DNA from 2 places in the Tardiphaga sp. 619_E2_N8_4 genome. Region 2 is predicted to be linked to the other one. Evidence: predicted binding sites of a transcription regulator. Region 2 holds the regulator's gene; the other holds the start of a gene.
The links. The regulator LexA, encoded in region 2, represses DNA repair genes until DNA is damaged. The targets are predictions, from matches to a motif close to TGTTCNNNNTGTGTTCNG.
Positions count from the first base shown of each region.

Region 1: a site for LexA is predicted at 936-953, ahead of AB8A23_RS02110 (DNA recombination protein RmuC). Genes of this name have one in related genera too.

Region 1 is NZ_JBPWQJ010000001.1:434,076-450,102, forward strand. It holds gene fmt (methionyl-tRNA formyltransferase) at 1-192, opposite strand, end outside; gene def (peptide deformylase) at 231-752, opposite strand; gene AB8A23_RS02110 (DNA recombination protein RmuC) at 984-2,198, shown strand; gene AB8A23_RS02115 (GIY-YIG nuclease family protein) at 2,339-2,635, opposite strand; gene AB8A23_RS02120 (AmpG family muropeptide MFS transporter) at 2,869-4,236, shown strand; gene AB8A23_RS02125 (hypothetical protein) at 4,248-4,694, opposite strand; gene recR (recombination mediator RecR) at 4,711-5,313, opposite strand; gene AB8A23_RS02135 (YbaB/EbfC family nucleoid-associated protein) at 5,315-5,635, opposite strand; gene AB8A23_RS02140 (DNA polymerase III subunit gamma/tau) at 5,657-7,534, opposite strand; RNA gene ffs (signal recognition particle sRNA small type) at 7,705-7,801, opposite strand; gene AB8A23_RS02150 (HIT domain-containing protein) at 7,982-8,404, shown strand; gene nudC (NAD(+) diphosphatase) at 8,410-9,348, shown strand; gene AB8A23_RS02160 (sugar kinase) at 9,367-10,299, shown strand; gene AB8A23_RS02165 (Lrp/AsnC family transcriptional regulator) at 10,378-10,887, shown strand; gene AB8A23_RS02170 (YeiH family protein) at 11,033-12,067, shown strand; gene AB8A23_RS02175 (LysR substrate-binding domain-containing protein) at 12,078-12,959, shown strand; gene AB8A23_RS02180 (phosphomannomutase/phosphoglucomutase) at 13,017-14,516, opposite strand; gene AB8A23_RS02185 (TIGR02281 family clan AA aspartic protease) at 14,660-15,178, opposite strand; gene hrpB (ATP-dependent helicase HrpB) at 15,320-16,027, opposite strand, start outside.
Region 2 is NZ_JBPWQJ010000001.1:4,547,330-4,563,356, reverse strand. It holds gene AB8A23_RS21955 (ComEC/Rec2 family competence protein) at 1-1,344, shown strand, start outside; gene lexA (transcriptional repressor LexA) at 1,363-2,085, opposite strand; gene AB8A23_RS21945 (GNAT family N-acetyltransferase) at 2,386-2,955, opposite strand; gene AB8A23_RS21940 (Orn/Lys/Arg decarboxylase N-terminal domain-containing protein) at 2,977-5,334, opposite strand; gene AB8A23_RS21935 (molybdopterin molybdotransferase MoeA) at 5,493-6,701, opposite strand; gene AB8A23_RS21930 (hypothetical protein) at 6,810-7,094, shown strand; gene AB8A23_RS21925 (CbtB domain-containing protein) at 7,158-7,340, shown strand; gene AB8A23_RS21920 (CbtA family protein) at 7,344-8,069, shown strand; gene AB8A23_RS21915 (HAD-IA family hydrolase) at 8,066-8,692, opposite strand; gene AB8A23_RS21910 (MarR family winged helix-turn-helix transcriptional regulator) at 8,937-9,485, opposite strand; gene AB8A23_RS21905 (cytochrome P450) at 9,719-10,867, shown strand; gene AB8A23_RS21900 (2Fe-2S iron-sulfur cluster-binding protein) at 10,875-11,198, shown strand; gene AB8A23_RS21895 (ABC transporter substrate-binding protein) at 11,266-12,480, shown strand; gene AB8A23_RS21890 (hypothetical protein) at 12,665-12,841, shown strand; gene AB8A23_RS21885 (hypothetical protein) at 13,045-13,272, shown strand; gene AB8A23_RS21880 (hypothetical protein) at 13,369-13,815, shown strand; gene moaC (cyclic pyranopterin monophosphate synthase MoaC) at 13,837-14,358, opposite strand; gene trpC (indole-3-glycerol phosphate synthase TrpC) at 14,361-15,167, opposite strand; gene trpD (anthranilate phosphoribosyltransferase) at 15,175-16,027, opposite strand, start outside.

The DNA.
Region 1 (16,027 bases), 4.1 Mb from region 2:
CGGCGTGAACACGGGAATGCCGAGCCGTTCAGCCTCGCGCGCCACCGGCGTCGGCTGCAGCTTCATGCCCCGGCCGGCGGGCTTTGCTTCGCGGGTATAGACGGCGACGATCTCATGGCCGTGGGCCACGAGTTCGAGCAGCGTCGGCACCGCGAAATCCGGCGTGCCCATGAAGATCAAACGAAGCGACATAGGTCGGAGCCGATCTGTTGCAGCGTTGCGCGGAGAAACTACTCCGCGCGCTTGGCGAGCTTGGTGAACTTCTTCAGCACGCGGTCGCGCTTCAGCTTGGAAAGGTAATCGACGAACAGCACGCCATTGAGATGGTCGATCTCATGCTGAATGCAGGTCGCGAACAGGCCAGAGGCCTCTTCCTCGATGGTCTTGCCGTCGAGGTCCATATAGCGGATCCGCACCGTCGCCGGACGTTCCACTTCCTCGTAATATTCAGGGATCGACAGGCAGCCTTCCTCGTAGACCGAGAGTTCTTCCGAGGCCGAGATGATCTCCGGATTGATGAAGACGCGTGGCTTCTTGCCGTCCTCCTCATCGTCCTTCTTGGCGATGTCCATGGTGATCAGCCGCAGCGGAACCGCGATCTGGATCGCCGCCAGCCCGATCCCGGGTGCGTCATACATCGTCTCGAACATGTCGTCGGCGAGCTTGCGCACCTCCGACGTCACCTTCTCGACAGGTTTGGAGATCAGCCGCAACTGTTTGTCGGGCAGGATAATGATTTCACGAATGGCCATGGCGGCGATTTAATCTGCGCGCCGGTCCGGGTCAATCCGCTGGAAAAGCTGGACTTTGAAGGACATTAACTCCCCGCTAACCATGAAAATTGAGGCGCGGTTAACGATGCCGGTTAAGGTTCGCTTAACCATATTTCTTAGGCTTGGGTTAACCAGGAAAATTCATCTTGCATTAACCATAAACGTTCCCTCTTCGTTCGCGTGACCGACCGAATCGGCTACAAGGATGGGATGAACGAGATTCTTTTCATGATCGGCGACATGCCGGTCACCGCCGGCGTGGCATTGATGGGCTTCAGTGCTCTGGCGCTGGGTTTGCTGCTCACCATCGCCATCATCATCGCTCGCTCCGGTAGCCGCGGCGCCGCCATGGCCATGGCCCAGGCGATCCGCGCCGACGAACTGGAAGAACGCCTCAGCGAAGTGCTGAAGGCGCAGAACGAGGCCACCGGCCGCGTCGACGCCATGGGCCAGGCCTTGGCGGGCCGTCAGGCCGACATGGCACGCGCGGTGTCCGAGCGACTGGACTCCGTGACCCATCGCGTCGGCCAATCCATGGAACAGACCACGCGCAACACCATGGAAAGCCTGAGCGCGCTGCATGAGCGCCTGGGCATTATCGACAACGCCCACAAGAATCTCACCGACCTCACCTCGCAGGTGACGACCTTGCGTGACGTGCTCGCCAACAAGCAGTCACGCGGCGCCTTCGGTCAGGCGCGGATGGAAAGCATCGTCAAGGACGGCATGCCGAGCGGCGCCTATGCGTTCCAGCACACGCTATCGTCGGGCAAGCGGCCGGACTGCGTGATCTTCCTGCCGGACCAGCGCCCGCTGTGCATCGACGCGAAATTCCCGCTGGAAGCCGTCACGGCGCTGCATGACGCGCGCAGCGATGACGAGAAGAAATACGCAGCGCAGCGCTTGCGCGCGGACGTGATGAAACATGTCACCGACATCGCCGAGAAGTATCTGGTGGCCGGCGAGACGCAGGATACGGCGCTGATGTTCGTGCCGTCGGAATCCGTCTATGCGGAAATCCATGACGGTTTCGACGACATCATCCAGAAGGCCTATCGCGCCCGCGTCGTGCTGGTGTCGCCGTCGCTGTTGATGCTGGCCATCCAGGTGATGCAGCAGATTCTCAAAGACGCGCGGATGCGCGACGCCGCCGACCAGATCCGCACGGAGGTACTGAATCTGGGCGACGACCTCACTCGCTTGCGCGATCGCGTGATGAAGCTGCAGACGCATTTCGGGCAGGCCAATGAGGACGTCCGCCAGATCCTGATCTCCGCCGACAAGATCGAAAAGCGCGCCGGCCGCATCGAGGAGCTGGATTTCAGAAAGAGTGAGCCTACCACCGAGGTCGCCCCAGCGGTCGCCAGGACCGCGGCCCCCGACATGTTCGCGCCACTGCCGCGCAAGATTCAGGCAGGGGAGTGAACTCACTTGTCGTCACCCGGCTTGACCGGGTGACCCAGTAAACACCAGCCTTGCGTTTGCGCGATGCTGCCCACCGCAGACCCCGTCGGATACCAGATCGCCCGGTCAAGCCGGGCGATAACAACCGAGAGAGGGGAGCCTCACCGGCAGATGAGGGGATACAGATCATCCCAATTGGGATTATCTTTCTCGATCAGTGCGATCTTCCATTCCCGCATCCACTTCTTGAGCCGCTTCTCGCGGTGCATGGCGTGTTCGATATTGTCGAAGCGTTCGTAGTAGACGAGCCGGTCGATGCCATAGGCCTTCGTGAATCCCTCTGCGGCTTTCGTTTTGTGTTCGTATACGCGGCGAATGAGATCGTTCGTCACGCCGATATACAGCGTCCCACCAATCTCGCTGGCGAGAATGTAGACGTAAAAGTTGTAGGCACGCATCGTCAGGACTCGCCACTGCCGTTGCACCAAACTCACTTGTCGTCACCCGGCTTGACCGGTTGACCCAGTATACACCGACCTTACGTTCGTACGACGCTGCCAAACACAACCAACGCCGGATACTGGATCGCCCGGTCCTAGCGCGCAATTGCGCGCCAGGCCGGGCGATGACAACCGAGGGGAAGGATACGAAGCCACAGGCCGCTCCCTCCCGAATCTGCTAATCCTTCCCCATGACCAGCGCGCCTGACTCGTCCGAAGCCGCCCTCGCCTTGAAGCCCCGTGCCACCTGGCGCGAGAGCATGGCGGTGTATCTGCAGCCGCGGGTGCTGATCGTGCTGCTGCTTGGCCTGTCGTCGGGTCTGCCGCTTGCATTGTCCGGTTCCACGCTGCTGGTGTGGATGCGCGAATCCGGCGTCGATCTCGGTACCATCGGGTTGTTCGCCCTCGTCGGCACGCCCTACACGCTGAAGTTCCTTTGGGCGCCGCTGGTCGACGCGCTGCATGTGCCCTTCTTCACGCGCCAGTTCGGCCGCCGCCGCGGCTGGCTGGTGTTCTCGCAACTGCTGCTGATCGTCGCGATCCTGCTGCTGGCGCTGACCGATCCCGCCCGCTCGCCACTGTTCGTCGCCCTTGGTGCGCTGCTGGTCGCTGCGATGTCATCGACGCAGGACATTGTCGTCGATGCGTTTCGTGTGGAGAGCCTGCCGGAGAGCGAACAGGCGGCCGGCATGGCGTCCTATGTCGCGGCCTATCGCATCGGCATGCTGATCTCGACCGCCGGCGTGCTGTTTCTGGTCAGCGCCTTCGAGAGCACGGGCATCGCGCGCTCCACCGCCTGGATGTGGGGCTATGTGGCAATGGCGGCGATGGTGCTGGTCGGCACGGTCACAGCGCTTGCGGCCACCGAGCCCGAGCAATCCGCGCAGGCCGAAGCCGCCACGCGCGGCGACAGCGCCTTCACGCGCGTGCTGCAGGCCGCAATCGGCGCGTTCTCCGAGTTTCTGGCCCGCAAGGACGCCTGGGCCGCGCTGGCCTTTGTCGTGCTGTTCAAATTCACCGACGCCTTTTCCGGCACCATGACAGCGCCGTTCGTGATTGATCTCGGCTTCACCCGCAACGACTACGCCGCCATCGTCAAAGGCGTCGGCCTTGCCGCCACGCTGATCGGCGGCTTCGCTGGCGGCTTCGTGGCGCGGCGCTATTCGCTGGCGGCGAGCCTGTGGATCGGCGCTGTGTTGCAGGCGCTGTCCAACCTGGCATTCTCGTGGCTCGCCATCGTCGGCGTCAATCAATGGGCGCTGGCACTGGCCATCTCGGTCGAGAATTTCACCAGCGCCATCGGTACGGTGATCTTCGTCGCCTACCTTTCGGCGCTGTGCAAAAACCCGCTGCACACAGCCACGCAATATGCGCTGCTCACGGCGCTCGCTGCGGTGGGGCGGACCTATCTGTCGGCAGGTGCAGGTTACGTCGCGCAGGCGACGGGATGGCCGATGTTCTTCGTCATCAGCGTGGTCGTCGCGGTGCCGAGCCTGATCCTCCTGATCTGGCTGCAGCGCCGCGCGCATTTCGAGATGCTGGGGCCGGTACGGGTTTAACCGAAGCGAACTCAGTTCGGCTTCGTCACCACGCTCCATTTCGTCACCAGCGCTTCACTCATCTGCCCGGCCTGCTCGGCGCAGGTGACTTCAGCAACCTTGAGCGCAACTTCCTTGCCGACAAGCTTCTTCAGCTGCGTGGCCTGCACGTCATTGGCAACGACGATCTCGAACGTCTCAGGTCCGGTCTCAAGATTGCACAGCCCTGCAGGCGCCGGCAGCCGACGCGGCTCGCTGACCACTTGATACACATTGGTGCGCTTGCCCTTGGCATCGCGGCTGCGCATGGCGTTGAGCTGCCCGGTCAGCACATCGCCGATCTTCATGGCCTTCGGTGCCACCGGTGCGGCTGGCGGAGCCGGCGTTTCGGTCGCGCCTCTGGCAGCCGTCGCAAACAGGCCGGCCGCACAAATCGCAGCGGCCCAGGTCGGCAAAGCCTTCAAGTCATATCGTGTCATCAATGCTCTTCCAGTCTTAAAACAGCGTCCGCTGTCGCATTGCTGCCGACAGCGTGCCTTCGTCGAGATAATCGAGTTCACCACCAACCGGCACGCCATGTGCCAGCCGCGTCACCTTCACATTGGCCTCCTGCAGGAGGTCGGTGATGTAATGTGCCGTGGTCTGCCCATCAACCGTCGCATTCAGCGCCAGGATGATTTCGCTCACCTCTGAATCATGCGCACGTGACACCAGCGCGTCGATGGTCAGATCCTGCGGGCCGACGCCGTCGAGCGGCGACAGCGTTGCACCCAATACATGATATTTGCCCGTCGTCGCATGGGCGCGTTCGAGCGCCCACAAGTCCGCGACATCGGCGACCACCACGATGGTCGAGGGATCGCGGCGCGGGTCCGTGCAGATCGTGCAGGGATTCTGCGTATCGATATTGCTGCAGACCTTGCAGACCTGAATCCGGTCGATCGCCACCTGCAAGGCACCGGCTAGCGGCGTCATCAGCGCCTCGCGCTTCTTGATCAGATGCAGCGCGGCACGCCGGGCCGAGCGCGGGCCAAGACCGGGCAGCCGCGCCAGCAACTGAATCAGGCGCTCGATTTCCGGACCGGCCGTGGATGCCATCTCAGGTAAGGCCCATCCCCGGCGGCAGACCGAGGCCGCCGGTCAGCGCCTGCATCTTCTCTTGCATCGCAGCTTCCGCCTTGCGGCGCGCATCACCGAGCGCCGTGACCAGCAGATCCTCAAGTATCTCGACTTCGTCGGCTTTGACCAGCGAGGGATCGATCTTCACGGCCTTCACTTCGGTCTTCGCGGTCATCCGCACGGACACGAGGCCACCGCCGGAGATACCTTCGACCTCGACATGGTCGAGCTCGTCCTGCATCGCCTTCATCTTTGATTGCAGCTGCGCTGCCTGTTTCATCATGCCGAGAAAATCAGCCAAGAGTTTTCCTTCGCAGTTCGATTAATCGTCGTCGTTGAGACCGTCGGTCGCGTCATCGCTGATCAGGTCGCTATCGCTGCCGTTGAAGTCCGGCGGCTCAGGGGCGATGACACGAACCTCGACCTTCGCACGCGGAAACCGTGCCAGCACTTCCTTGACCCGCGGATCGGCTTCCGCCGCGCGCTGGCGTTCGTTCTTCTGCTCGAGCTGCTGATCGCGCAGCGTCGGCTGTCCCTGCTCGTTGGACACGATCACGGCCCAACGCCGGCCGGTCCACTGTTCGAGCTTCCGCGACAGATCGTTGATCAGCGTGCGCGACGCCGTCCGCTCCATCGCCAGCTCAAGCCGCCCGTCTTCGATCTTGATCAGGCGCACATCGGCTTCGAGCGCCCCGCGCACCATCAGGTCGCGTTTCTCGCCGGCCAGTGCGACGAGTTCAGGGAAGGTGGAAATCTTCAGCACCGCTGCGGGCGGTGCATCTGCCATGCCGACTTGCGGCCGCGGCGATGGCTCCGCGCCGCCGCGCTGCATGGTCGGACCACGCGACGCGCTCGCTGACATCGTCGGCATGGCGGACGGCATCTGCGCTGACGGCAAAGATGCCGACGGAGCGGACGATGGCGCGGCACGGCCTCCACCATTCGTTGGGATCATCGGCGACGTCCCGCCATTCTGGTCGAGCATCCGGATCGCTTCGTCCGGGGTCGGCAGATCGGCGACGTAAGCGATGCGCACCAGCACCATCTCTGCGGCGGCGGCGGGACGCGTCGCGCCCTGCACTTCCGTGATGCCCTTGAGCAGCATCTGCCACATCCGCGACAGCACCCGCATCGACAGCTTCGAGGCGAAATCGCGTGCACGTAGACGTTCGGTCTCTCCAAACGCGACATTGTCGGCGGTTGCCGGCACGATTTTCACGCGGGTGACGAAATTGACGAATTCGGCAAGATCGCTCAGCACCACAATCGGATCAGCGCCGACGTCGTATTGTTCGCGAAATTCCTTAAATGCACTGGCGATGTCACCGCGCGCCAGCGAATCGAACAAGTCGATCACGCGGGTGCGATCGGCGAGGCCGAGCATCTGCCGGACGGCATCGGCGCGGACCGTGCCCGCGGCATGCGCAATCGCCTGATCGAACAGCGACAGTGAATCGCGCACCGAGCCTTCGGCGGCGCGGGCGATGATGCCCAGCGCTTCCGGCTCGACCTCGACATTCTCTTTGCCCGCGATGTTCGACAGATGCGACATCAGCACGTCGGCATCGACGCGGCGCAGGTCGAAGCGCTGACAGCGCGACAGCACCGTCACTGGCACCTTGCGGATTTCGGTCGTGGCGAACACGAACTTGGCGTGTTCCGGCGGCTCTTCCAGCGTCTTCAGGAACGCGTTGAAGGCGGCGGTCGACAGCATGTGGACTTCGTCGATGATGTAGACCTTGTAGCGCGCGCTGGAGGGCGCATAGCGCACGCTGTCATTGATCTGGCGGACATCGTCGACGCCGGTGTGGCTCGCGGCGTCCATTTCGAGAATGTCGATATGCCGGCTTTCCATGATCGCCTGGCAGTGAATGCCCGGCGTCGGCATGTGGATGGTCGGGCCTTTGACCGAGCCATCGGCCATTTCATAATTCAGCGCGCGCGCCAGAATACGCGCCGTCGTCGTCTTGCCGACCCCGCGGACGCCGGTGAGGATCCAGGCCTGCGGAATGCGGCCGGTCTCGAACGCGTTGGAAACGGTGCGGACCAGCGCTTCCTGGCCGATCAGATCGTCGAAACTGCCGGGGCGGTATTTACGCGCGAGCACGCGATAGGGCGTGGCGGCAGCAGGCGCCGGGGCAACGCCCATATCGAAACCGCTCTGGTGATCATCAGGAGGGGACGTGCCAGCGTCGGTCATCGAGGAATCCGCAATGTGTTGTCTCGTAAAGCCGGCTTGCGGAACATCTGGCGCATCATAGGCGGAACGGGACACAGGTTCCGGCCTTCGATGCTGCCTCACTCATCGAACAAGGCGCCCACCGAGCTAACGACCCATGCGCAGGACGCTGAATTTGCTCGATAAAACAAGTAGGAGACTGACGAGCGACCCGATCCGGATCTCGTTAGGGCTGCTTCCTTCCGGACCTGACCCGATTGGCGAGTGGCTCGTCCACCGCCAATCTCCCGGTGCTTATTTGGGGCCAAAATGGTCGGAAAGCAAGCGCGGCGCGTGTCGCAAGTCCGCCGCAAGTTTTGCGCAGGAAAGTCGCAAGAAAACGTGGTCCAGACGCGCAAAACCGGCCATGACGGGAGTTGTCTGCGCAGCCGCTTCCTGCGACGCTGTGCGCCTTAATCGAGAGTCAGAATGGCCGCTCCCTCCTCCTGGTCGCTGCACGAGCAGCTGCAACAAGACACCATCGACATTGGCGACCTCCCCCTCAGCCGCGTGCTGGTGGTGAAGGACGCGCACTACCCCTGGCTGATGCTGGTGCCGCGCCGCGCCGACACGACCGAGATCATCGATCTCGACGAGGTCGCGCAGGGCCAGTTGATGACCGAGATCAACCGTGTCGGCCGGGCGCTCAAAGAAATCACCAAATGCGACAAGCTCAATGTCGCGGCGCTCGGCAACATGGTGCCGCAGTTGCACGTCCACATCATCGCGCGCCGCAAGACCGATGCCGCCTGGCCTCGGCCGATCTGGGGCGTGATGCCACCACTCGCCCATGACGCGGCAGAAGTGCAGCGCTTCATCTCAGAACTCCGCCGCAAGATCTGGCTCGGTTGACCATCATGACAAGCAAGCTGTTTCCGCTCGGCCGTCCGGCCTTCGTCTCCAACACGCTCGACCGCGCCGCGCATCTGCGCTTCAGCGACGAGAAACTGTTCGCGCTGGAGGGCAAAAGCTCCTCGCGCGCTTATGTGATCTACCGCGACTCGCTGGTCATGAAGAAGGATGGCGATGCCCAGCGCGCGCTGCTGACCATCGACGAGGCGCTGAAATTCGGCGCCAATCCTGGCACTGTCTTTCTGGGCCTGCGTGATGGCGATGCGGTGTTCGGCATGGGCATCGGCGCACCCGCCGTCGAAAAGCTGTTGACCCGCGACGATGTCGTCGTCAGCGAACTCCGCGGCATGGCCATGCAGGGCATGGTGCCGCCGGAACAACTCTCGGCGGTTGCACAGGCCAAGTCGCTCGTCTCCTGGCATCAGCGCCACGGGTTTTGCGCCAATTGCGGCGCCAAGTCCTCAATGGCCGAAGGCGGCTGGAAGCGCGTTTGCCCGAGCTGCAAGACCGAGCATTTCCCGCGTACCGATCCTGTCGTCATCATGCTGGTGGAGAAGGGCGACAAGTGCCTGCTCGGCCGCCAGAAGCAGTTCGCTCCGGGCATGTATTCGTGCCTTGCCGGTTTCGTCGAAGCGGCCGAGACCATCGAGGACGCGGTGAAGCGCGAGATCTTCGAGGAATCCGGCATCCGCTGTACCGACGTCACCTATTACATGACGCAGCCCTGGCCCTACCCGTCATCCCTGATGATCGGCTGTTCGGCGCGCGCCATCAGCGACGAGATTACCGTCGACAAGATGGAACTTGAGGACGCCCGGTGGTTTGACCGTGACGAGGCGATGCTGATGTGGAAACGCGAACACCCGGACGGGCTCGCGGGGCCGCACCCATTCGCCATCGCGCATCATCTGCTCGGTCGCTGGCTGCATCCCGACCAAGCCTGACCACACGGGGAATCCTTCATGAGTGCCAAGCCTGTCCACGTATTGTGTATCGGCCTGCCGGTTCGCGACCTGACCTTTGCCGTCGAAGCCGTCCCGGGGCGTGGCCAAAAATTCCCCTCCCAACGTTTCGCCCAGATCATCGGCGGCAATGCGCTCAACGCCGCCATCGGCGTCAGCCGGCTGGGTGGCCGGGCGTCGATGACCGGGCCGATGGGCGACAAGAACGAGACCGCCGACCAGTTTCTGTTCGATGACCTCGCCAAGGAAGGCATCGACTCCGCGCATCTGGTGCATATGCCGGGCCTGGTGACACCGATCTCGGCCGTCATGATCGACCCGTCGGGCGAGCGCACCATCGTCACCTTCCGCGATCCCGAACTCTGGAAGGTAAAACTGCCCGACCACGACCTGCTGCTGCAGGACTGCAGCGCCATTCTGGTCGAGAGCCGCTGCGCCGGCTTCGCCACCGAGCTGTGCATCGAGGCACGTCATCGCGGCATTCCCGTCGTCGTCGATATCGACAGCACGCTGTCGCAGCGCGAGGGCCTGCTGACCGCCTCCTCGCACCTGATCTTCTCGGACGATGCGCTGCAATCGACCGCCGGCATCACCGACAATCTCAAGGCGCTGCAGAAGATGGCGACGCTGACCTCGTCCTTCCTTGCCGTCACCCGCGGCCCGCGCGGTACCCTGTGGCTCGACGAGCACGGACATCCCAAGGAAACCCCGGCCTTCCCCGTTCACACCGTGGACACCCTCGGCGCCGGCGACATTTTCCATGGCGCCTTCGCGCTGGAATTCGCGGGCGGCAAGTCGGTACCGGAGGCGCTGCGCTTCGCCTCCGCCGCCGCGGCCCTGAAATGCACCCGCTATGGCGGTGCTTTCGCCTGCCCGCAACGTGCTGAAGTCGAACAGCTTTTGAGGGAATCCCGGGTCGGCGCCCTTAGCTGAGGCGGTACAGGGCTTGCCTTGGAAGAATGTTCTATATATGAGGTTACTCGACCCCATAATTAGAACAAAGTTCTTCCCATGACCGATGTCGCCGACCAGCCCCTTGAATCCACCCGCCGCCTCGATGCGATCGATCGCAAGATCCTGACCGTCCTGCAGGAAGACGCCTCGCTGTCGGTGGCCGAGATCGGCGACCGCGTGGGGCTTTCGTCGACACCGTGCTGGAAGCGCATCCAGCGCCTCGAAGCCGATGGCGTAATCCTCCGCCGGGTGGCGCTGGTCGATCAAAACAAGATCGGCCTGGGTATCTCGGTGTTTGTCTCGGTGGAGAGCGGCGACCATTCCGACGCCTGGCTGAAGAAATTCGCCGATGCCGTCAGCGCCATGCCCGAAGTCATGGAATTCTACCGGATGGCCGGCGACGTCGACTACATGCTGCGCGTGGTCGTGGCCGACATGCAGAGCTACGACATCTTCTACAAGAAGCTGATCAGTGCGGTGGCCTTGAAGAACGTCACCTCCCGCTTCGCCATGGAGAAGATCAAGTCGGTCACGGCACTGCCGGTGCCACCGATGCCGGCTGCTTGAGAAATACCGCGCTGTCGTCGCCCGGTCGGACCGGGCGACGACGCCGAAACAGATCAATCATATAATTCGATTGAATCAACAATAATGATCAATTAGATTTATTGATCAAGCGGCATGAGGATGTGGCCAAACCGGAGTTTGGCCCATGACCGTTCTTGCCCAAGATGCCAACCGCACCAGCCCGCTTGCTGCTCGCAACCCGCTTCTTCCCGGATTGGCGCTCACCGGCGCCATCGCCGGCACTGCACTCGCCTTGCGTGAAATCCCCTATATCGGCCTCGCCAGTCCGATGATCCTGGCCATCGGCATCGGTATCGCGATCCAGAACACATCCGGCGCGCCGGCTGCGGCCAAAGCCGGCATCAGTTTCTCCATGCGCAGCATCCTGCGCTTCGCCATCATCCTGCTCGGCCTGCAGCTCACCGCGGCGCAGTTGCTGGAAGTTGGCGGCATCGGCTTCGCGGTGATCGCGGCGACGCTCCTTACAACCTTCATCTTCACCACATGGCTTGGCCGCGCGATGGGTATCGACCGCAGACTGGTCGAACTGATCGCCGCCGGCACATCGATTTGCGGCGCGTCCGCCGTGATCGCAACCAACACCGTGACCCGCGCGCCCGATGAGGATGTCGCCTACGCGGTCGCCTGCGTCACCATCTTTGGCTCGATCGCCATGTTCGTCTATCCGCTACTCGGTAGCGTGCTGCAGCTCGACCCACATCATTTCGGGCTTTGGGCTGGCGCATCGATCCACGAGATCGCGCAGGTGGTCGCGGCCACCTTCCAGCAGAGCCGCGACGCCGGCGAATTCGGTACCGTCGCGAAACTCGCGCGCGTGATGATGCTGGCACCGGTGGTGATCACACTTGGCCTGCTGGCGACACGGCGCGCACGCGCCATCGGCGCGGAATCCGGCAGCGCCAAGGTGCCGATGCCGTGGTTCGCCTTCGGCTTCGTGGCGATGGTGATCCTGAATAGCCTCGTTGACGTGCCGCATGCAGCTATGAGCCTGATCATTCCGATCACGACCTTCCTGCTGACCATGGCGCTCGCCGCAATGGGGCTGGAAACCAATATCCAGAAGCTGCGCGCCAAGGGCCTGCGCCCGCTGCTGCTTGGCGCCGCAGCCTTCCTGTTCATTGCCGGCTTCAGCCTCATGCTGGTGAAGCTGACTACCTGACGGAGATGCCATGACGCTCGAACAGCTCCGGATCTTCGTCGCCGTCGCCGAACACGAGCACATGACGCGGGCTGCCGAGAGTCTGCATCTCACCCAATCTGCCACCAGCGCCGCCATTGCGGCGCTGGAAACGCGCTATGCGACGCAGCTGTTTCACCGCGTCGGCCGCCGCATCGAATTGACCGAGATTGGCCGCGCCTTTCTGATCGAAGCCCGGGCCGTGCTGGCACGCGCTGCCGCCGCGACGACCGTCCTCACCGATATGGCCGGCATGACGCGCGGCTCCCTTGCGCTGGCCGCGAGCCAGACCGTCGGCAACTATTTTCTACCGCCCATCATGGCGCGCTATCGCCAGCAATTCCCCGGCATCGACCTCAGCCTCCGCATCGGAAATACCGAGCAGGTGGCCGACTGGCTGCGCGATGGCGAAGTCGATCTCGGCATCGTCGAAGGCGCGGTTGACCATCCGGCACTCGCGACCCAGCCCGTGGGCGACGACGAACTTGTGCTGGTGGTTGGCCGATCGCATCGATGGGCGAAGCGACACACTGTCGTGCCGGGTCAGTTCGCCGAGACGAACTGGGTGCTGCGTGAAGCCGGCTCCGGCACGCGCGCCATCGCGCAATCGGTGCTGGACCAATCAGGAATCGCGCCTGACCACATTCGCGTTGCCATGGAGCTGCCATCGAACGAAGCCGTCTGCGCGGCCGTCGTGGCCGGCGCTGGTGCGAGCATCATCTCACGCCTGGTTGCCGCCGCCTTGATCGGCAGCGGCGATCTCATCGCCCTCGAAGCCTCGCTGCCAACACGGCGCTTCATCCAGCTGCGCCACAAGGAGCGCTATGTGACGCAGGCGGCAAGGGAGATGTCGGAGATGATTGCAACGCCCTAACTTAACCTCTCCCCGCCGGGGAGAGGTGAGCGGAGCGCCGCCAAGCGTCGTCGAGAATCAGATCGTCTGGTTATACGCGCCGACTTCCGGATGCGTCCGCAGCACCACATTCATGGCTTCGAACATGTCGTGCATCCGCGCTTCGGAGACCGGGCTTTCGACCACGACCACCAGCTCCGGCTTATTTGATGACGCCCGCACCAGACCCCAGCTGCCGTCCTCGCAGGTGACGCGCACGCCGTTGACCGTCACGAGATCGCGGATCGATTGTCCGGCGACCTTGTCGCCCTTCTTCTGCGCATCCTCGAAATGCTTCACCACCGCAGCGACGACGCCGTATTTGGTCTCGTCGGCACAATGCGGCGACATGGTCGGCGACGACCAGGTCTTCGGCAACGCCTCCTTGAGATCGGCCATGGTCTTGCCGGGCGCGCGGTCCATCATTTCGCAGATCGCAATCGCTGAGACGAGGCCGTCGTCATAGCCACGGCCCACCGGCGCATTGAAGAAGAAGTGACCGGACTTCTCGAAGCCGGCGAGCGCCTTCAGCTCATTGGTGCGGCGCTTCATGTAGGAGTGGCCGGTCTTCCAATAGGTCGTCTTGGCATTCTGCTTCTGCAGCACCGGATCCGTCACGAACAGTCCGGTCGATTTCACGTCGACCACGAAGGTCGCATCCTTGTAAACCGCCGACATATCGCGCGCGAGCATCACGCCGACCTTGTCGGCGAAGATTTCCTCGCCGGTGTTGTCGACGACGCCGCAGCGATCGCCATCACCGTCGAAACCAAGACCGACATCGGCCTTGTGTTCGAGCACCGCATCGCGGATCGCGTGCAGCATTTCCATGTCTTCCGGATTCGGATTGTATTTCGGGAAGGTGTGATCGAGCTCGGTATCGAGCGGAATCACCTCGCAGCCGATCGCTTCCATCACTTGTGGCGCGAACGCGCCCGCGGTGCCGTTGCCGCAGGCCACGACGACCTTCAGCTTGCGCTTCAGCTTCGGGCGATTGGTGAGATCGGCGATATAACGCGCCGGATAATTCTCGTGGAATTGGTAGGAGCCGCCAGCCTTGTTCTTGAATTCGGCATTGAGCACGATTTCCTTCAGCCGGGTCATCTCGTCCGGACCGAAGGTCAGCGGCTTGCTGGCGCCCATCTTCACACCGGTCCAGCCATTGTCGTTATGCGAGGCCGTCACCATGGCGACACAGGGCACATCGAGATCGAACTGCGCGAAATAGGCCATCGGCGTTACCGCGAGGCCGATATCATGGACCTTGCAGCCGGCGGCCATCAGGCCCGTCATCAGCGCGTATTTGATCGAGGCGGAGTAGCCACGGAAATCGTGTCCGGTGACGATTTCCTGCTTCTGGCCGAGTTCTGCAATCAGCGCGCCGAGCCCCATGCCCAGCGCCTGAATGCCCATCAGGTTGATTTCCTTGCCGAACAGCCAGCGCGCGTCATATTCGCGAAAACCCGTGGCCTTTACCATCGGCTCGGATTCGTAAGCGTAGGTATTCGGCACGAGCAAGGGCTTCGGCTTCGGAAACATCGCAGGACCTCGCATCATTGGGATCAATCTTGAATGCGCAGGCTTAGCCTTTGCGCACGCCTGTGGGAAGGCGCATGGGCATTCAAGGATGCGAGTTTGTTTAGAATTGGGCTGCGGCGTGAATGCGTGGGGGATATGAGGTACTACTGTTCGAGTACCATCCGGCCATTTGCATATTCGAAGCGTTTCAACTTCGAGAGAAACGACAGGCCGAGCAGATTCTCGGACAGTGCCTCATCGGGCAGCACCATCGCATCGACATCACGCACGGTCAGCTCACCGACCTGCACGACAGCGATTCGCGTGCGCGCAGCCTTCAGCGTTCCGTTCGCCGTTGTCACCGTGGCGTTATAATCGGCACGCGACGGACGCAAACCAAATCGTGCCGCCGACTTTTCATTCAATGCGATGACGGACGCGCCAGTATCGACCATGAAGCCGATGCGCTGGCCCTCGATGCTCCCCTCAGTCTGGAAGTGACCGCGGGCATCGCGCGCAATCGACAGGCTACGGACACCGGCCTTTGCATTGCCCTGTGTCGTGGGTGCAGGGGATGACGCCTTCGCCATGGCCGGCGTCGTCGCCGTCATCTTGTCGGCCATCTGCGCCATCACGGTGCCCAGACCGATCAGGATCGCCGCGAAGAACATGATACTACGCATACGCAACCTCACTGAACGCAATCAGGGGAACCGCGAGTTCATCACACGGGCTCACCACCGTCCGTTCAGGACGGTCTTACAGACTGCTATTTTCGCGAAAAGGATGAGCGAAGCGTTAATGAGCGGCACTTTGTCTGATGATCACGTCCCGCGCGGCTTCACGCGGCGCGTCGGCAGCGCATTGGCGGGATCTTCCGGCCAGGGATGTCGCGGATAGCGGCCGCGCAGGTCCGAGCGCACGTCGAGGTAGCTGCCCCGCCAGAAGCCCGGCAGATCGCGCGTCACCTGCACCGGCCGCTGCGCCGGCGACAGCAATTCCATCACCAGCGGCACCTTGCCCTTGGCGACCGACGGATGGGTGGTCAGCCCGAACAATTCCTGCAAACGGACGGCAATGGTCGGCCCCTGCTCGGCTTCGTAATCGATCGCCAGTACCGTCCCCGTCGGCGCCTCGAAATGCGTCGGCGCTTCCTTGTCGAGCCGCGCACGCAGATCCCAGGGCAGCAGACCCATCACGGCGTCGGATAGATCGCCGGCCGAGAAATCCTTCAGCGAGATCTTGTCGAACAGCGCCGGCATCAGCCAGCTCTCGCGCGCCGCGGCGAGCGCAGTGTCGGACAGATCGGGCCAGGCGTCGCCTTCCGACGCGCGCAGGAACATCACGCGCCCCCGCCACTGCTGCAGCGCCTTCGACCATGGCAAGCGGTCGATGCCCGCGGCAACCAGACCGTCGGCGAAAACGCGCGCGGTGTCTTCGGATGGCTTCAGCGTGAACGGAGCTTCCGACAACGTAATCGCATGCAGCACACGCTTGCGGCGGCCGCGCAGCGACATCGATGCCCGATCGAA
Region 2 (16,027 bases):
GTGTTCTTTGCGATCCGCGCGCTGCTGGCACTGATCCCCGTGCTGACGGTGACGTTCCCGATCAAGAAAGTCGCAGCGGCTGCTGCGTTATTCGCAGCACTGTTCTATCTGCTGTTGTCAGGTGCTGAAGTCGCGACGCAGAGATCGTTTTTCATGACGGCCGTCGTGCTGATTGCAGTCATGGTCGATCGCCGGGCGGTGACGTTCCGCACGCTGGCGGTGGCGGCAATGGTCGTGCTGATCGTCGCGCCGGAGGCACTGGTGCATCCGAGTTTCCAGATGTCGTTCGCGGCGACGCTGGGGCTCGTCGCATTGGTGCAGATCGGCATGCCCGCGCTGTTTGCGTCGTCCGATCATTCCGCGACGGCGCGCGTGGCGCTATGGGGCGGACGTGAGATCGCGATGCTCGTGCTGGCCTCGCTGGTCGCGGGCCTTGCCACCACGCCCTATGCTGCCTTTCACTTTCATCGCGTCACGCCCTATGGCGTTCTCGCCAATCTTTTGGCGATGCCGGTGGTCTCGGCGTTGGTGATGCCGGCCGGCATTCTCGGTTTGGTGGCCATGCCGTTCGGCTTTGACGGTGTGTTCTGGCGGCTGATGGATGTCGGCATCCAGTGGATGATCGTGGTCACGCAATGGGTCGCAGCCTTGCCCGGCGCCATCGGCCGGATGCCGGCCTTCGGCACCGGACCGCTGATATCAGCCAGTATCGGCATCATCGTGCTCGGATTGCTGCGCACGCCGTTGCGCTTCGCGGGGGCTGGCGTGCTGGTGCTCTCGATTGTATGGGCATTGCTGGTGAAGCAGCCGGATGTGCTGATCTCGGGTGATGGTCGCAGCGTCGCGGTACGGGGCAGGGACGGGCATCTCCACGTGATGCGCAGCGCCAAGGATACATTTTTGCTGAAAGAGTGGCTTGCCGGCGATGCCGATGCACGCCTGCCGACCGATGCCTCAGTCGGCCACGGCGTGTCCTGCGACCGCGACGGGTGCATCACGGCGCTGGCCGATGGCGCTTTGGTGGCGCTGGTTCTACAGCCGGATGCTTTCACAGATGATTGCGAGAAAGCGGCGCTGATCGTCACGACGAGACAATCGCCGAGGGATTGCAAGGCGCTGGTGATCGATCAGGATCGCTTGCAACGAAATGGCGCGGTGAGCCTGCAGCGAACTGCCAACGGCTTTACCATCGATGCCGTGCGCCCGCCTGGCCTGGACCGCCCGTGGTCGCGCGCTATCCCCGATGAGCCCCAGCACGATCTGATCCAGGACAGTCGCACGCCGCAAAATCGGCCGGTGGATGCGACGCCGGCGGAAACCGATCTTCAACCCGAAGATCAGTAATCCGCCGAGGCCACAGCCTCAGTAGCGACGATACAGGCCAATCAGCTTGCCCTGAATGCGCACCCGGTTAGGCGGCAGGATGCGGACCTCGTAGGCGTCGTTCGCTGGCTCCAGCGCGATCGACGCGCCGCGGCGGCGGAAGCGCTTCAGCGTGGCTTCCTCGTCGTCGATCAGGGCCACCACGATGTCGCCGGTGTCGGCGCTCTCGTTGCGCTGGATCAGCACGGTGTCGCCGTCGAGAATGCCGGCGTCCTGCATGGAATCGCCGCGCACTTCGAGCGCGTAATGTTCGCCGGAGCCGAGCATGTCCGCGGGCATGCTGATGGTGTGGCTGCGGGTCTGCAGCGCCTCGATCGGCGTACCTGCCGCGATCCGGCCCATGACCGGGATAGCAACCGTGCGGCCATTGTCATCATCGCCGCTGTTGCTGGCGATGCTGGCGGCCGAACGCACCTTGCCAAGCGTGCCTTCGATGACGCTGGGCGTGAAGCCGCGGCGCCCGGTGCCGCCGGTGACCGGCGCGCCGAGCTCTGGCAGCTTGATGACTTCGATGGCACGGGCGCGGTTGGGCAGACGGCGTATGAAGCCGCGTTCTTCCAGCGCCGTGATCAGACGATGGATGCCGGACTTCGAGCGCAGGTCGAGCGCATCCTTCATCTCGTCGAAGGAGGGCGGGACGCCGGCTTCCTTCAACCGTTGATCGATGAATCGCAGGAGTTCGTATTGTTTGCGCGTGAGCATCTGAAGCCATCCTCAGTTGACGGTGTCGGCCGCCGCGTGCGTTTCAAAGGGCCTTCGAACGTGAGCCTCAATCCAGAGACGATCGTTCGAAGATCGGTTGCGCGAGTTCGGGCACTCTCAAACTACTCAAAGCCACAGAATCTCGAAACAAATCATGAACGAACACTATATGTTCCATATGTGTTCTGCAATGCTTAATTTGCCGTCAACAGAATGCGCGTTGAGGGAGGTTTGAGGAGGCTGTTCCTCACCAGTCGTCGACCCTCGACGGACATGGAAAATGCTTCCCGGTCGCTTGGTCTACGCAGACGTCATGCGCCCAACGGGCGGCGGCGGGGTCGTGGAGCCGGTGGCCAGCGAGCGCTGAACCATGATCGTGTCGGCCCAGCGGCCGGAGCGATAGGCGACGCCGGGCAGCAAGCCGACGCGGGCAAAGCCGAAGCTCTCATGCAAGCCGAGCGAGGCCGTGTTGTCGGCATCGATATAGCCGATGATCTGCCGGAAGCCGGCCGCCGCGCAGACGTCGATGAGTTCGCGCATCAACAGGCGGCCGATGCCCCGGCCGACATGACCGTGGTGGATATAGATCGAATGCTTGACCGTGTAGCGATAGGCCGGTCGCTTGCGGAACAGCACCACATAGGCATAGCCGACGACCTCGCCGCCTTGCGTGGCGACGAGGTGCGGGAACCGTTTGCTGCGCAGGTTCTTGCGCCGGTCTCTGAGATCGTCGGGCTGCGGCGTGTCGGCGTCGCTGACGCCTTCCTCGACGCCTTGCCGGATGTGCCGGCGATAGATCGCCAGCATGGCATCGACGTCGGTGTCGCGTGATGGTCGGATGACGACCGGCTGTTCGAGTTCCGTTGGCAAATCAGGCTCCTTACGTGCTCCCTATTCGGAGACCACGTAAGTGTAAAGTCGGATCCGGCCATTGGCGTCGACCTTGCGGTAGATGCCTTGGATCTCGACGTCGAAGCCCGGGAATGTGTTGAAGCAGGTCTCGAACATCCTGAGATAATCGATCATCGGCTTTGACCGTTCGGTGAGCCGTTCTCCGGGGACGATCGTGGCGATGCCGGGCGGGTAGACCACGAACGGCGTCGTCGCGACGCGCCCGAAGATCTCATCGATCGGGAGGTAATCGACGTCGTTGCGCACCAGACAGCGCGCGGCATCATGGGGTGACATGGCAATCTCCGGCAGATGGTCAGCGGAGAATTGCCTGGTCTGAAGTTCGCTCACATTGGCCTCGCGGAAGAACCGGTGCATGTCGCCGCATAGATCCCGCAGGCGTATGCCCGCGTAACGCGCGGGCCTGCGCCGTGCGAATTCCGGGATGACGTCTTCCAGCAACGCGTTGTCGTCATGAAACTTCTTGAAGGCGACAAGGCCCGATATCAGCGTGCCGGCCTTGCTGGCCTCCACGCCGGGCGTCAGCAGGAAGAGCAGCGAGTTAAGGTCGTTCTTCTCCGGCACGATGCGATTTTCGCGCAGGAACTGCGCGACCACGGGCGCGGGGATGCCGTGTTCCGCATAGCCGCCGGTGGTGCGGTCGAAGCCGGGTGTCAGTACCGTCAGCTTGTTGGGATCGGTCATGGCGAAGCCGGCGACCATTCCGGGAAAGCCGTGCCAGGCAGCCTCAGGGGCGAGCTGCCAATAGGACGGATTGGTGGCGAGCTGGTCAGTGCCGATGCTTTCCCACGGCACATTGTGAACAGCGCCTTCGCTGGCTGCGTCGGGAATTGCGACGCGCTCGGGCACGAAGGGTTCGAAGAACCAGCGACGCTCGGCGCGGGTTTCCTTCTCCTCGAATTCGCGGCGGACGGCGCGCATCTTCTTGCGCAGTTCGATGCCCAGCCGGATCGTGTCGTCCCACAACACTTCGCCAGAGCGGCCCTTCATCATCTGCGCGCCGACATCCAATGATGCGAACAGTGGATAGAATGGCGAGGTCGAGGCGTGCTGCATGAAGCTTTCGTTGAAGCGCCGATGCTCGACGCGGCGCTTCTGCCCGCGGATATGACGATCCTTCATGTGGATCTGCGACGCCTGCGAGAAGCTCGCGAGCTGCTTGTGGGTCGACTGCGTCGCGATGATGCCCGGCGAATCCGGGCCGAGCTCCTTGAGCCCCATGGCGAAGCGGCCGGCATAGAGCGGGTGGAATTTCATGAAACCCGCCCATGCTTCGTCGAACAGGATGTAATCGCAGAGATGGCCGATGCGCGCGATGATCATCTCGGCGCTGTAGATGGTGCCGTCATAGGTGCACTGTTCGACCACGGCGACGCGGAACGGGCGTGGACGCTTCCAGGCCTCGGGATCCGTGACCAGCGGATTGATACGGATGCGCTCGCGCAGCGCGTCCTCGTCGAGCGCATCCCAGTTCATCGGGCCGATCAGGCCCCAGGGATTGCGCGTCGTCGGCACATAGATCGGCACACCGCCTGAAATCATCAATGCGCCGTGCAGGGCCGCCTTGTGGTTGTTGCGATCGAACAGCACCAGATCGCCATCGGTGACCAGAGCCGATAGCGCGACCTTGTTGGAGGTCGAGGTGCCGTTGAGCACGAAATAGGTTTTCTCCGCCCCGAAGATCTGCGCGGCTTCCTTCTGCGCCTGCAAAGCAGGGCCCTCGTGAGTCAGCAGATCGCCGAGATCGAGCACCGAATTGTCGAGGTCGTCGCGAAACACGGCTTCGCCGAGATGTTCCATGAACACCCGCCCGATCGGGCTGCGGCTGTAGAACACGCCGCCATTGTGCCCGGGGCAGGTCCAGAGCTGGTTGCCTTCCTCGGCATAGTCGACCAGCGCGCCGAAGAACGGCGTCTTCAGCGTCTCGGCATATTGCTTCAACCGGCTGATCAGATTCTTGGCGATGAACGGCGGTGTTTCCTCCGACAGGAAGACATAGCCGTCGATGAAATCGAGCACCTCGACCGGGACGTCTTCAAACCGCTTGCGACGGATCAGCAGGATGATGGGGAAATCGAGGCCCCGTTTGCGCATCAGGTTGATCAGCGCCGCGGTCTTGCCTTCGAGGCCCTTCTTGCCCCAGTCGACCACCATGCAGCCGATCGCCGCGTCGGTCTGGACCGCGATCGTGGCGTCTTCGAGCTTGCGCGCCTTGACGACCTCGAAGCCGGAACGCTCGATCTCATCGACGATCTGATTGAGGCGAATGCCCTCGAGATCGTCGGCGTCGAATGTTGGCATCGCAAACAGGAAATTGAAGCGTTTGAAATAGTCCATTTGTGCACCGATCTTGTTTCGCAGCGATGTCTCGCTGCGTTACGTGACAATTCAGTGACTGAAGCCGCGTTAAGGTATCTCAGTCAGAAAAAAGCTCAGAGAACATGCCGCGCGGCGGAAGTTCCGGTGGCCCGGCATCCCATCGCGCATCTCGGCCTTTAGACAGGCAGTCGCATGATCGCGCAGGAATCACCAGCGGCGGCGGCGGGAGCGAATGGCTTGCGGATCAGAAGTCCTTCGGCGACAGCCAGATTTCCCAGCAGCGACGAGTCCTGTTTCATCACCGGCGTCGCCACCACGGTGCCGTCGGCGCGGGTTTCCAGACGCGTGCGCAGATAGTCCTCGCGCTGGTCGTTGGCGGCGAGGTCGCGGCCGAGCACCGCGGGTTCGAGCGCGTGAGCGACCTCGTTTCGGCCGGATAGCGCGCGCAGCAGCGGCACCATGAACAGGAAGCCGCAGACATAGGACGAGACGGGATTGCCGGGCAGGCCGATCACGCGCATGCCCTGGCGGCGTCCGTGCATCATCGGCTTGCCGGGCCGCATGGCGATGCGCCAGAACGCCATCTCGACGCCGGCATTGATCAGGGATTGCTGCACGAGGTCGTGGTCGCCGACCGACGCGCCGCCGGTGGTGATCAGCACGTCCGCCTTCAGATCGATCGCGCACTGAATGGCCGATGTGGTCGCCTCCAACGTGTCGACGGCGATGCCGAGATCGATCACCTCGGCGCCTTCAGCGCGGGCCAACGCACGCAGCGCGAAACCATTGGAGAGCACGATCTGGCCGGGGCCAGGGACCGCGCCGGGCATGACCAGTTCGTCGCCGGTGGCGAGCACGGCAACGACCGGCCGTCGCCGCACGGGCAGTGACGGATGGTTCATCCCGGCAGCAAGCGCCAGGTCGCGATCGGTAAGGCGGGTGCCGGCGCGCAACAGCACATCGCCTTCGTTGAAATCGACGCCAGCCGGGCGGATATGCTTGCCGGAAATCGCGGCCTCGTTGATCCCGACCATATCGCTATCGCGCGTGGTATCTTCCTGGATTACGACGGCGTCGGCGCCAGCGGGCAGCACGCCGCCGGTGAAGATTCGCAGGGCTTCGCCGGTCTGCAGCGGGCGGTCGAACGGCTTGCCTGCGGCGATCTCGCCGATCACGCGGAGCTTGGCGCCCAATGTCGCATCGGCGGCGCGCACCGCATAGCCGTCCATGGCCGACATGGGCTCCGGTGGCTGCGTGCGCAGCGAAGCGATGTCGCGGGCGAGCACGCGGTGGAACGCGTCTTCCAGCGGCACCATCTCCTCAGGCAGCGCATCGGCGCCCGCGAGAATCGCGGCCATGGCATCGGTAACCGGCATCAGGGCCATCGCGGGGATCTCCGGCAGTGTGGGCGCCCGTCATAGCGGAGAGCGGGAGCGGACGCAAAACCACCGGCGCTTTGGCAGGGCAGGGAAACACGGTAGACATCGGCGATCATGACCGACAACCACGCCGCAACCGCCGATGAAGCGCCTGTCTGGCGGGCAGATGTCGATGCGCTGGCGTTCCGGCCGTCCGGCCATCGCGGGCTATGCATGGTGCACCGTCATGCGTTCCGGACGCTGCTCCGGCGCTACCCGTCGCCGGAGGACTGCGCGGCCTATTTTCAAGACCACAGAGCGGTGTTCCAGGCGGCGGCTAGCGCCAAGCTCGTGCGTGCGTCGGTAGCGGCAGATGCGAACTTTCATCTGACCAGCCGCGATCTCGCCCGCGCGATGTAAAATTAACGGTCGCGCCGCCGGAGCAACTCGGCTAAATTGGCCCTCTATTTCGCGAGGATTCCGATGCAACAGACCCAGACCGCCCAGATCTCCGCCGTCACCACTGACGTTAATGTCGTCGTGCAGGCCGTTCTGGCCATGGCGCTCGGTCTGTTTATCGTCGGGGTGGTCGGTTTCTCGCATATCAGCGCGGTCCATAATGCGGCCCACGACACGCGTCACGCCAACGCATTCCCCTGCCACTGAGACATGTCCGTCTTCAGGTCGATCGTTTTCTCGGCAGCGCTGGCTGGCGTGATCACTGGCGCTGCCATCACCGGCGCCCAGATGGTCGGGACCATTCCCCTGATCCAGAAAAGCGAAGTTTATGAGCGCAAGGCGGAAGCTCCGGCTGCTGTTGCGCCGACGGCTGCCGCGCAGCCCGCCCATACGCACGACCATGGCGCCGCCGCCCATAGCCATGAGGCCGAATGGGAGCCCACCGAGGGCTTGCAACGCAATGCCTTCACCACCGGCGCCAATATCCTGACGGCCATCGGCTTCGCGTTGCTACTGGCCGGCATCTTCGCGCTGCGTGGCCGGGCCGTGAGCTGGCGGGAAGGGCTGTTCTGGGGTCTCGGCGGTTTCGTCGTCTTCACGGCGGCGCCCGGCCTCGGCCTGCCGCCGGAGCTGCCTGGAATGCCTGTCGCCGACCTCACACTGCGCCAGACCTGGTGGATCGGCACCGCCTGCGCCACCGCGGCGGGGCTCGGCCTGCTGGTCTTCCGCAAGGCGTCATGGGCTGCCATTTTAGGCCTCGGCCTGATCATCCTGCCGCATCTGATCGGCGCTCCACAGGCGCCCGCTGGTCATACGGATGTCCCCGAAGCGCTGTCGCACAGTTTCGTCGTTGCGGCGGTCCTGACCAGCCTGCTGTTCTGGGCACTGCTCGGCGTCCTCACCAGCATCGCCTTCCAGCGCATCTCGCGGACCTAAAGCCCGAGTGCCTTGAGCGCCTCGGCGACGGAAGTCGGCGAGGTGACGTGGACGGCCTGCAATCCGCAAGCGCGAGCGGCCTCGATATTGTCGGCAAGATCGTCGAAGAACACGATGCGGTCGGCGGGGATGCCGATTTCCGCGATGACGTGCTCATAGGATTTTGCATCGGGCTTGCGAAGCCCGATCGAGGACGACAGAAACACCGTGTCGAAGTGACTGAGCAGATCGGCATGGTGTTCCGAGAAATGCGTGACATGCGCGACATTGGTGTTTGAGAATGCGTAAAGCGGCCAGCGCTTCGCGGCATGCGCGAGGAGTTCGGCGATGCCCGGCATCTCCCCGACGAAGATCGCATTCCAGCCTTCGAGAAATTGTGCCGGCGTCAGATCGATACCGAGCGTGTCGTGCAGATGCGCAAAGAATGCGTCGTCGGAAATCTCGCCGCGCTCGTGTCGCATATAGACGTCGCCGCGCGCAAACCGGCTCACGATGTCGTCCGGTGTACACTGCGCGTAGTCCGACCAGACCTTCAGCACGCGCGTGAAATCGATATCCAGCACGACGCGGCCGAGATCAAATAGCAGGGCGTCTGCGGAATTTGGCGTAAGCGACATCGTCATCTGTATCTTTTGGCTCAACGATTGAACATGTGCGGCGCAGGTTAGCGGATGGTGGCAGAAAATCCTTGCCTCCGCGTGACAAACCGTCCCGATATTTCTGTTGCCTAGGCAACTAATTCGTGAGAGCCTTTCCAAAGAGGGCGCTACATAGAGCAGTCAACTGCCGCGCCCCGCAGGGAGAGAAACGATGGTGGACCGCTTGTGCGGGACAGCGATTGATGACGCGCGAGTAACGCGTGGTGGCCTAGCCGGTTACCGCGCCGAGATTGCCGTGAATGCGTCGCAGCAAGTCGATCAGTACCTCGCGTTCGCATTCATCCAGACAGGACAGCAGCTTTCGCTCGCGTTCCAGCGCGGTCACGATAACGGCGTCATGGGTCGTGCGACCCTTCGTGGTCAGCGTAATCGAATGGGTGCGTGCGTCGTCCGGGTCGGCATTGATGGCGACCAGGCCGCGTTCTTCCAGCATGGCAAGCGTGCGGCTGACCGGTCCCTTGTCGAAGCCGATGACGTGGCAGATGCGCGAGGCGGGAATGCCGGGCTCGATCGCCAGCAGCGACATGATGCGCCACTCGGTGACATTCACGCCAAAGCGCTTCTGATAGAGCGCGGTCGCGTTGCGCGAGAGCTTGTTCGCAATGAAGGTGATGAAGGCCGGCACATAGCGCTCAAGATCGAGCAACTGCCCGCCTTTGGACGCGGGCGCTCTCGCGGCAACAGTCCTGACATTGACCTTTGTCGCTTTCGCCTTGGCGGGCTTTCGAACCGTTTTTCCCGATCCATTCTTGCTCATGCACCACGATCCTGCCTGCCAGCATGACGTCGTCGAAATCGGCGAGATCACGTGGTCCTGAGGAATAGAGACACGCAGCCGCAATTGCCAACAAGAAAATATGGGAGATTCACATGGTTGCCACGGTCACGACGGCATCGCCCCACACCCCGCCGGTGCTGTCCTTTGGCGGAGCCTTGCCGAACGACGCATCGTCTCAGCCCGTCGTCCACCTCGACGTCGATCCCTTCGCCATGGACTTCTTCGCCGATCCTCACCCCACCCACGAGGTGCTGCGTGAAGCCGGGCCCGTGGTGTATCTCGACAAATGGAACGTCTACGCGGTCGCGCGCTATGCCGAAGTTCATGCAGTCCTGAACGATCCCACGACGTTCTGCTCGAGCCGCGGCGTGGGCCTCAGCGACTTCGCCAGGGAGAAGCCGTGGCGCCCGCAGAGCCTCATCCTCGAAGCCGACCCGCCGGCGCATACGCGCACGCGCGCGGTACTCAACAAGGTCCTGTCGCCCGCGGTGATGAAGCAGCTGCGTGACGGCTTCGCTGCGGCGGCCGATGCCAAGGTCGACGAACTGCTGGAGCGGCGCAGTTTCGACGCGGTCGCGGATCTTGCCGAAGCCTATCCACTCTCGGTGTTCCCCGATGCGATGGGACTGCAGAAGGAGGGCCGCGAAAACCTGCTGCCTTATGCCGGTCTTGTCTTCAACGCCTTCGGCCCGCCGAACCAGCTGCGCCAGGACGCCATCGAACGCTCGGCGCCGCATCAGGCCTATGTCGCCGCGCAATGCCAGCGCGACAATCTCGCGCCCGGCGGTTTCGGCGCCTGCATCCATGCGCGGGTCGACACCGGCGACATCACCGCCGACGAGGCGCCGCTGCTGGTGCGCTCATTGCTGTCGGCAGGGCTGGACACGACGGTGAACGGTATCGGCGCTGCCGTTTATTGCCTGGCGCGCTACCCGCAAGAATTCGCGCGGCTGCGCAGCGACCTGTCGCTGGCGCGCAATGCTTTCGAGGAGGCCGTGCGTTACGAAAGCCCGGTGCAGACCTTCTTCCGCACCACGACGCGCGACGTCGAGATCAGCGGTTGCCATGTCGGTGAGGGCGAGAAGGTGCTGATGTTCCTGGCCGCCGCCAACCGCGATCCGCGCCGCTGGGCCGATCCCGAACGCTACGACATCGCCCGCAAGACGTCCGGCCATGTCGGATTCGGCTCCGGCATCCATATGTGCGTCGGCCAGCTCGTGGCACGTCTGGAGGGTGAGGTGATGCTGTCCGCATTGGCGCGCAAGGTCGCATCGATCGAGATCACCGGCGAGGTCAAGCGCCGCTACAACAACACGCTGCGCGGGCTGGAGAGCCTGCCGGTTACCTTCACGCCTGCCTGAGGATCCTATGCCGAGCATTACGTTCATTCATCACGACACCCGTGCCGAGACAGTCCGCGCCAATGATGGCGATAGCGCCATGTATACGGCGCTGCTGCATGGCATCGACGGCATTACGGGCGAATGCGGCGGCGGCGCGGTCTGCGCCACCTGCCACGTCTATGTCGACGACAACTGGCTAGGCAAAGTTGGCGCAGTCGGTGCCGACGAGGATGAGTTGCTGGAAGGCGTCGCCAGTGAGCGGCTGCCGAACAGCCGCCTGTCGTGCCAGATCAAGATCACCGAGGCACTCGATGGCCTCGTGCTCCGGCTGCCGGAGCGACAGGTGTAGTTCGCAAGAAAGACCGCGACCGGCAACGTCCGGACCCGCGCAATCAAGGTAGAGGGGAGAGACGACAATGAAGGGCTTGAAAACAGTTTTGGCTGCTGCGGCATCCTGCGTGATGGCGACGGCAGTCCAGGCGCAGGTGTCCGACGATGTGGTGCGGGTCGGCGTGCTCAACGATATTTCCGGCGTGTTCCAGGACACCAACGGCATGGGCTCGGTGGAAGCCGCGCGGATGGCGGCCGAGGATTTCAACGGCGGCGGCAAGAATATCAAGGTCGAGATCGTCTATGCCGACCATCAGAACAAGGCGGATGTCGGCTCCGCCATCGCGCGCAAATGGCTCGATGTCGAAAAGGTCGATGCCATCGTCGACGTGCCGAATTCATCGGTGGGTCTCGCCATCAACAATATCGCCCGCAACACCAAGATGACGTTCCTGGCCTCGTCGACAGCGACCTCGGACCTGACCGGCAAGGACTGTTCGCCGAACACCATCCAGTGGGTCAATGACGCATGGGCCACCGGCAACACCACCGCAGCGGCGATGATGCAGCGGGGCGGTGACGACTGGTACTTTCTCACGGTGAATTACGCGCTGGGGCAGGGCATCGAGGCCGAAGCCACCAATTACATCACGAAGAACGGCGGCAAGGTGCTGGGGTCATCGAAGCACCCGCTCGGCACCTCCGATTTCGCCTCGCTATTGCTGCAGGCGCAGAGCTCCAAGGCCAAGGTGATCGGCCTGGCTAATGCCGGCGCGGATGCCATCAATGCGGTGAAGCAGGCCGGCGAGTTCGGCATGCAGGACGGCCCGCAGAAGCTGGTCGCGTTCCTGATCTTCATCAATGACGTTCACGGCATGGGCCTGAAGACCGCGCAGGGCCTGTTGCTGACGGAATCCTTCTACTGGGACATGGATGACGACACCCGCGCCTTTGGCAAACGCTTTGCGGCGCGGCCGGGCATGAACGGCAAGATGCCGAGCGCCAATCAGGCGGGTGTCTATGCCTCCACGCTGGCCTATCTCAATGCCGTGGCCGCCAAGGGCAGCGACGATGCCAGTGTCGTCGTACCGCAGATGAAGACCTTCAAGGGCAAGGACAAGCTGTTCGGTGAGGTCACAATCCGCGCCGATGGCCGTGTCATTCACCCGATCTATCTGTTCGAGATCAAGAAGCCGGCAGAGTCGAAGGGGCCGTATGACTATTACAAGCTGCTCTCGACCATCCCTGCCGAAAAGGCGTTCCGGCCGATGGCCGAGGGTGGTTGTCCGATGATCAAGTAGCCTGTCGCGCATCGATACCGGCAACATCAGTCGTTCCCGGTATCGATGTGGGGCCAGTTGCGGGAATTGGCGGATCGGTAGGTAACTTGCTGCTCCGCAGAAAATACATGCGGGCTATTTCAAACCTAAAAGGCTATTCCACGTACCTAGTGACATCGAAACCCTTTGATTTAAAGGATTTGGAATGTCGATTATGGTTGGATTGATGGCCTTGCTGCTGCCGCCTGCTGCGTGGTTGCTGGTCAAACGATATGAGCGTCATCTCGATGCGCAGATCGGGCCGTGGATCGTCAGTGAGATGAAGCCGCAGCGCAGCCGGCAGCAGCTCCTGCGCGAGCACCGTGATGACAGCGATCGCTGAAATCCGCCCCTATTCAGGTTACCGCAAAACTTACAACGCGCGCGCGTAACTAAGTAGTGCGCATTCACACTTGGCCTCGTCCTGCTTGGTAGTGCTGATCCCGCCACGAGCACCAGCCCGGATGTCTCATCCGTCCGGTTGGTCGCTTGATCTGGCCCGGGACCGCCGCCAAACACCCCCCATGTCGCGCGCGGTCCCGGTTATTGTTCGTAAACAAGATCGATGACGGCGCAGGATCGCGATTTCGCAGTGATGACGCGCTCTGGGACCTTCATGAGAAATTGCGCGTTGTGCTGGCCGCAAAGATGGTTGTGCGGCGACAGCAGCTCAATGAGCGCCTGCGCGATCTCGAACAGTTCGCGATTTCGTCGAAGCGTGCTGTCGCAGCATTGCGGTCGTTGGCCGAGGGCGGTTGTCCGATGATCAAGTGACGGCCACTTGTTCGATGTCGCTGGCGATCATCGGGAATTATTTGCGGCAACCGGTGTTCTGAGGATGGGGGCCCACACCTGCGACAGGAGTGTGCCATGCTCAGGAAAATGTTGATCGGACTTGCCACAATTGCGGCCATCGGCATGACGTCCGTGCCGATAGATGCTTCCGCGCGCGGCGGCGGCGGCGGTGGCGGGCACGGGGGTGGTTTCCACGGTGGTGGCGGTTTTCACGGAGGTGGCTTCCACGGAGGTGGCTTCCGCGGCGGCGGTATGGCCATGGGCGGCCTGCGCGGCGGCGGGTTCGGTGCAACTCGTTTCGCCGCCATGCCCGGTGGAGCACGCTTCGCCGGAATGTCCAATCGAGGCTTCCATCACTTCGGCCACCATAATCGTCACTTCCGGAATTTCGCCCCGTTTGTGATCGGATTCGGTTCGTCCTACGCCTATGCGGGCTATCCGTATTACGACAACTGCTATGACGTTATACGGGTGCGGACTTATCACGGTTGGCGATGGCGGCGCGTGTATGTCTGCGGCTGACGCCGGGCGACCGCGGAGTATTCAATTCGCGGCGTTGTCCGTGACCAGATAGTGCCCGGACTTGCCACCCTTTTTCTCGACGAGGTGGATGCCCTCGATGCGGACACCGCGCTCGACGGCCTTGATCATGTCGTAGATTGTCAGGCATGCGACGGAGACGGCCGTCAGCGCTTCCATCTCGACGCCCGTGGGGCCCGTGACCTTGACCGACGCACGTACGCGGCAGCCCGGCAGTTTCTTGTCGGGCGTGATGTCCAGCGTGACTTTGGATAGCGCCAGCGGATGGCACAGCGGGATCAGATCCGATGTGCGCTTTGCCGCCATGATGCCGGCGATACGCGCCGTGCCGAGCACATCGCCCTTCTTGGCATTGCCGGAGACGATCATCTCGAGCGTCGCCTTGCTCATGATCACCAGACCTTCGGCCACCGCGATGCGTTCGGTCGCCGGTTTCTCCGACACGTCGACCATGCGGGCTTCGCCCGAGGAATCGATGTGGGTGAGGGCCGGGGCCTGCTTCGATTTTTTCGTCTTGCGGGCCATGATCAATGCGTTCCGTTCGCGCGCTTGAGTAGCGTCTGCGTTGCAGCCGTCACGTCCGCCTGCCGCATCAGGCTTTCGCCGACCAGGAAGGTGGAAATACCGACGCGCTCGAGGCGTGCGAGGTCGTCTGGCGTGAAGATTCCGCTTTCGCCGACCTTGAGACGATCCCGGGGGAGCATCGGCGCCAGCGTTTCGCTGGCGGTCAGCGTGGTCTCGAAGGTGCGCAGATTGCGGTTGTTGATGCCGATCATCGGCGAGCGCAGGTTCAGCGCGCGTTCCAGCTCCGGCTGGTCGTGGATTTCGATCAGCACATCCATGCCCTGGTCGATGGCGGCGTCTTCGATGTCACGCGCCTGCGCATCGTCGAGTGCTGCCATGATGATCAGGATGCAATCGGCGCCATGGGCGCGGGCCTCGACCACCTGATAGGTGTCGAACATGAAGTCCTTGCGCAGCACCGGCAGTTTGGTCGCGGCGCGCGCCGCGACCATGAAGTCGAGATGCCCTTCAAAGGACGGCGTATCGGTCAGGACCGAGAGACACGCGGCGCCGCCGGCCTCATAGGCCTTGGCCAGCGTCGGCGGATCGAAGTCCTCGCGAATGAGCCCTTTGGACGGCGAGGCCTTCTTGATTTCGGCGATCAGCGCGAACTCGTTCTTGTCGAGCTTCTTGTGGATCGCGGTCATGAAGCCGCGCGGCGCCGGCGCAGTCTTGGCCAGCGCTTCGATGGAAGCGATGGGATGGGCGCGTTTCGCCGCCGCGATTTCTTCACGCTTGTAAGCTTCGATCTTGGTCAGGATGTCGGACATCGTCGTCTCACAGGTTGGCGTTGGAGACGGCGACCAGTCGCTTCAGCTTCTCCAGCGCCGCGCCGCTGTCGAGCGACTTCTGACCGAGTGCCACGCCTTCCTTCACGTCCTTGACCTTGCCGGCCACGATCAGGGCCGCGGCTGCATTGAGCAGCGCGACGTCACGGAAGGCGCTCGGCTTGCCATCGAGCACGGCCTGCAGTGAGGCGGCGTTCTCCTGGGCGTCGCCGCCCTTCAGGGAATCCGGACCGGTGCGCGGCAGGCCCGCGTCCTCGGGCGAAATCTCGAAGCTGCGGATATTGCCGTTTTCCAGCGCCGCCACGAAGGTCGGGCCGGTGAGGGTGATCTCGTCGAGGCCATCGGAGCCGTGCACCACCCAGGCGGATTCGGAACCGAGATTCTTCAGCACCTGTGCCAGCGGCAGCACCCACTGCCGCGAGAACACGCCAACCATCTGCCGGGTGACGCCGGCGGGATTGGACAGCGGCCCAAGCAGATTGAAAATCGTGCGGGTGGCGAGCTCGACACGGGTCGGGCCGACATTCTTCATGGCCGGATGATGCGCCGGCGCGAACATGAAGCCGATGCCGGTTTCCTTGAGGCAGCGGCTGACGTCGTCGGGCGTGAGGTCGATCTTGACGCCAAGGGCGGCCAGCACGTCCGCCGCGCCGGAGCGCGACGACAGCGCACGATTGCCGTGCTTGGCAACAGGCACACCGCAGCCGGCGACGATGAAGGAGGCGCAGGTCGAGACATTCACGGAGCCGGAGCCGTCGCCGCCGGTACCGACCACGTCAACAGCGCCGGCCGGTGCGTCGACCCGCAGCATCTTGGCGCGCATCACCTCAACTGCGCCGGTG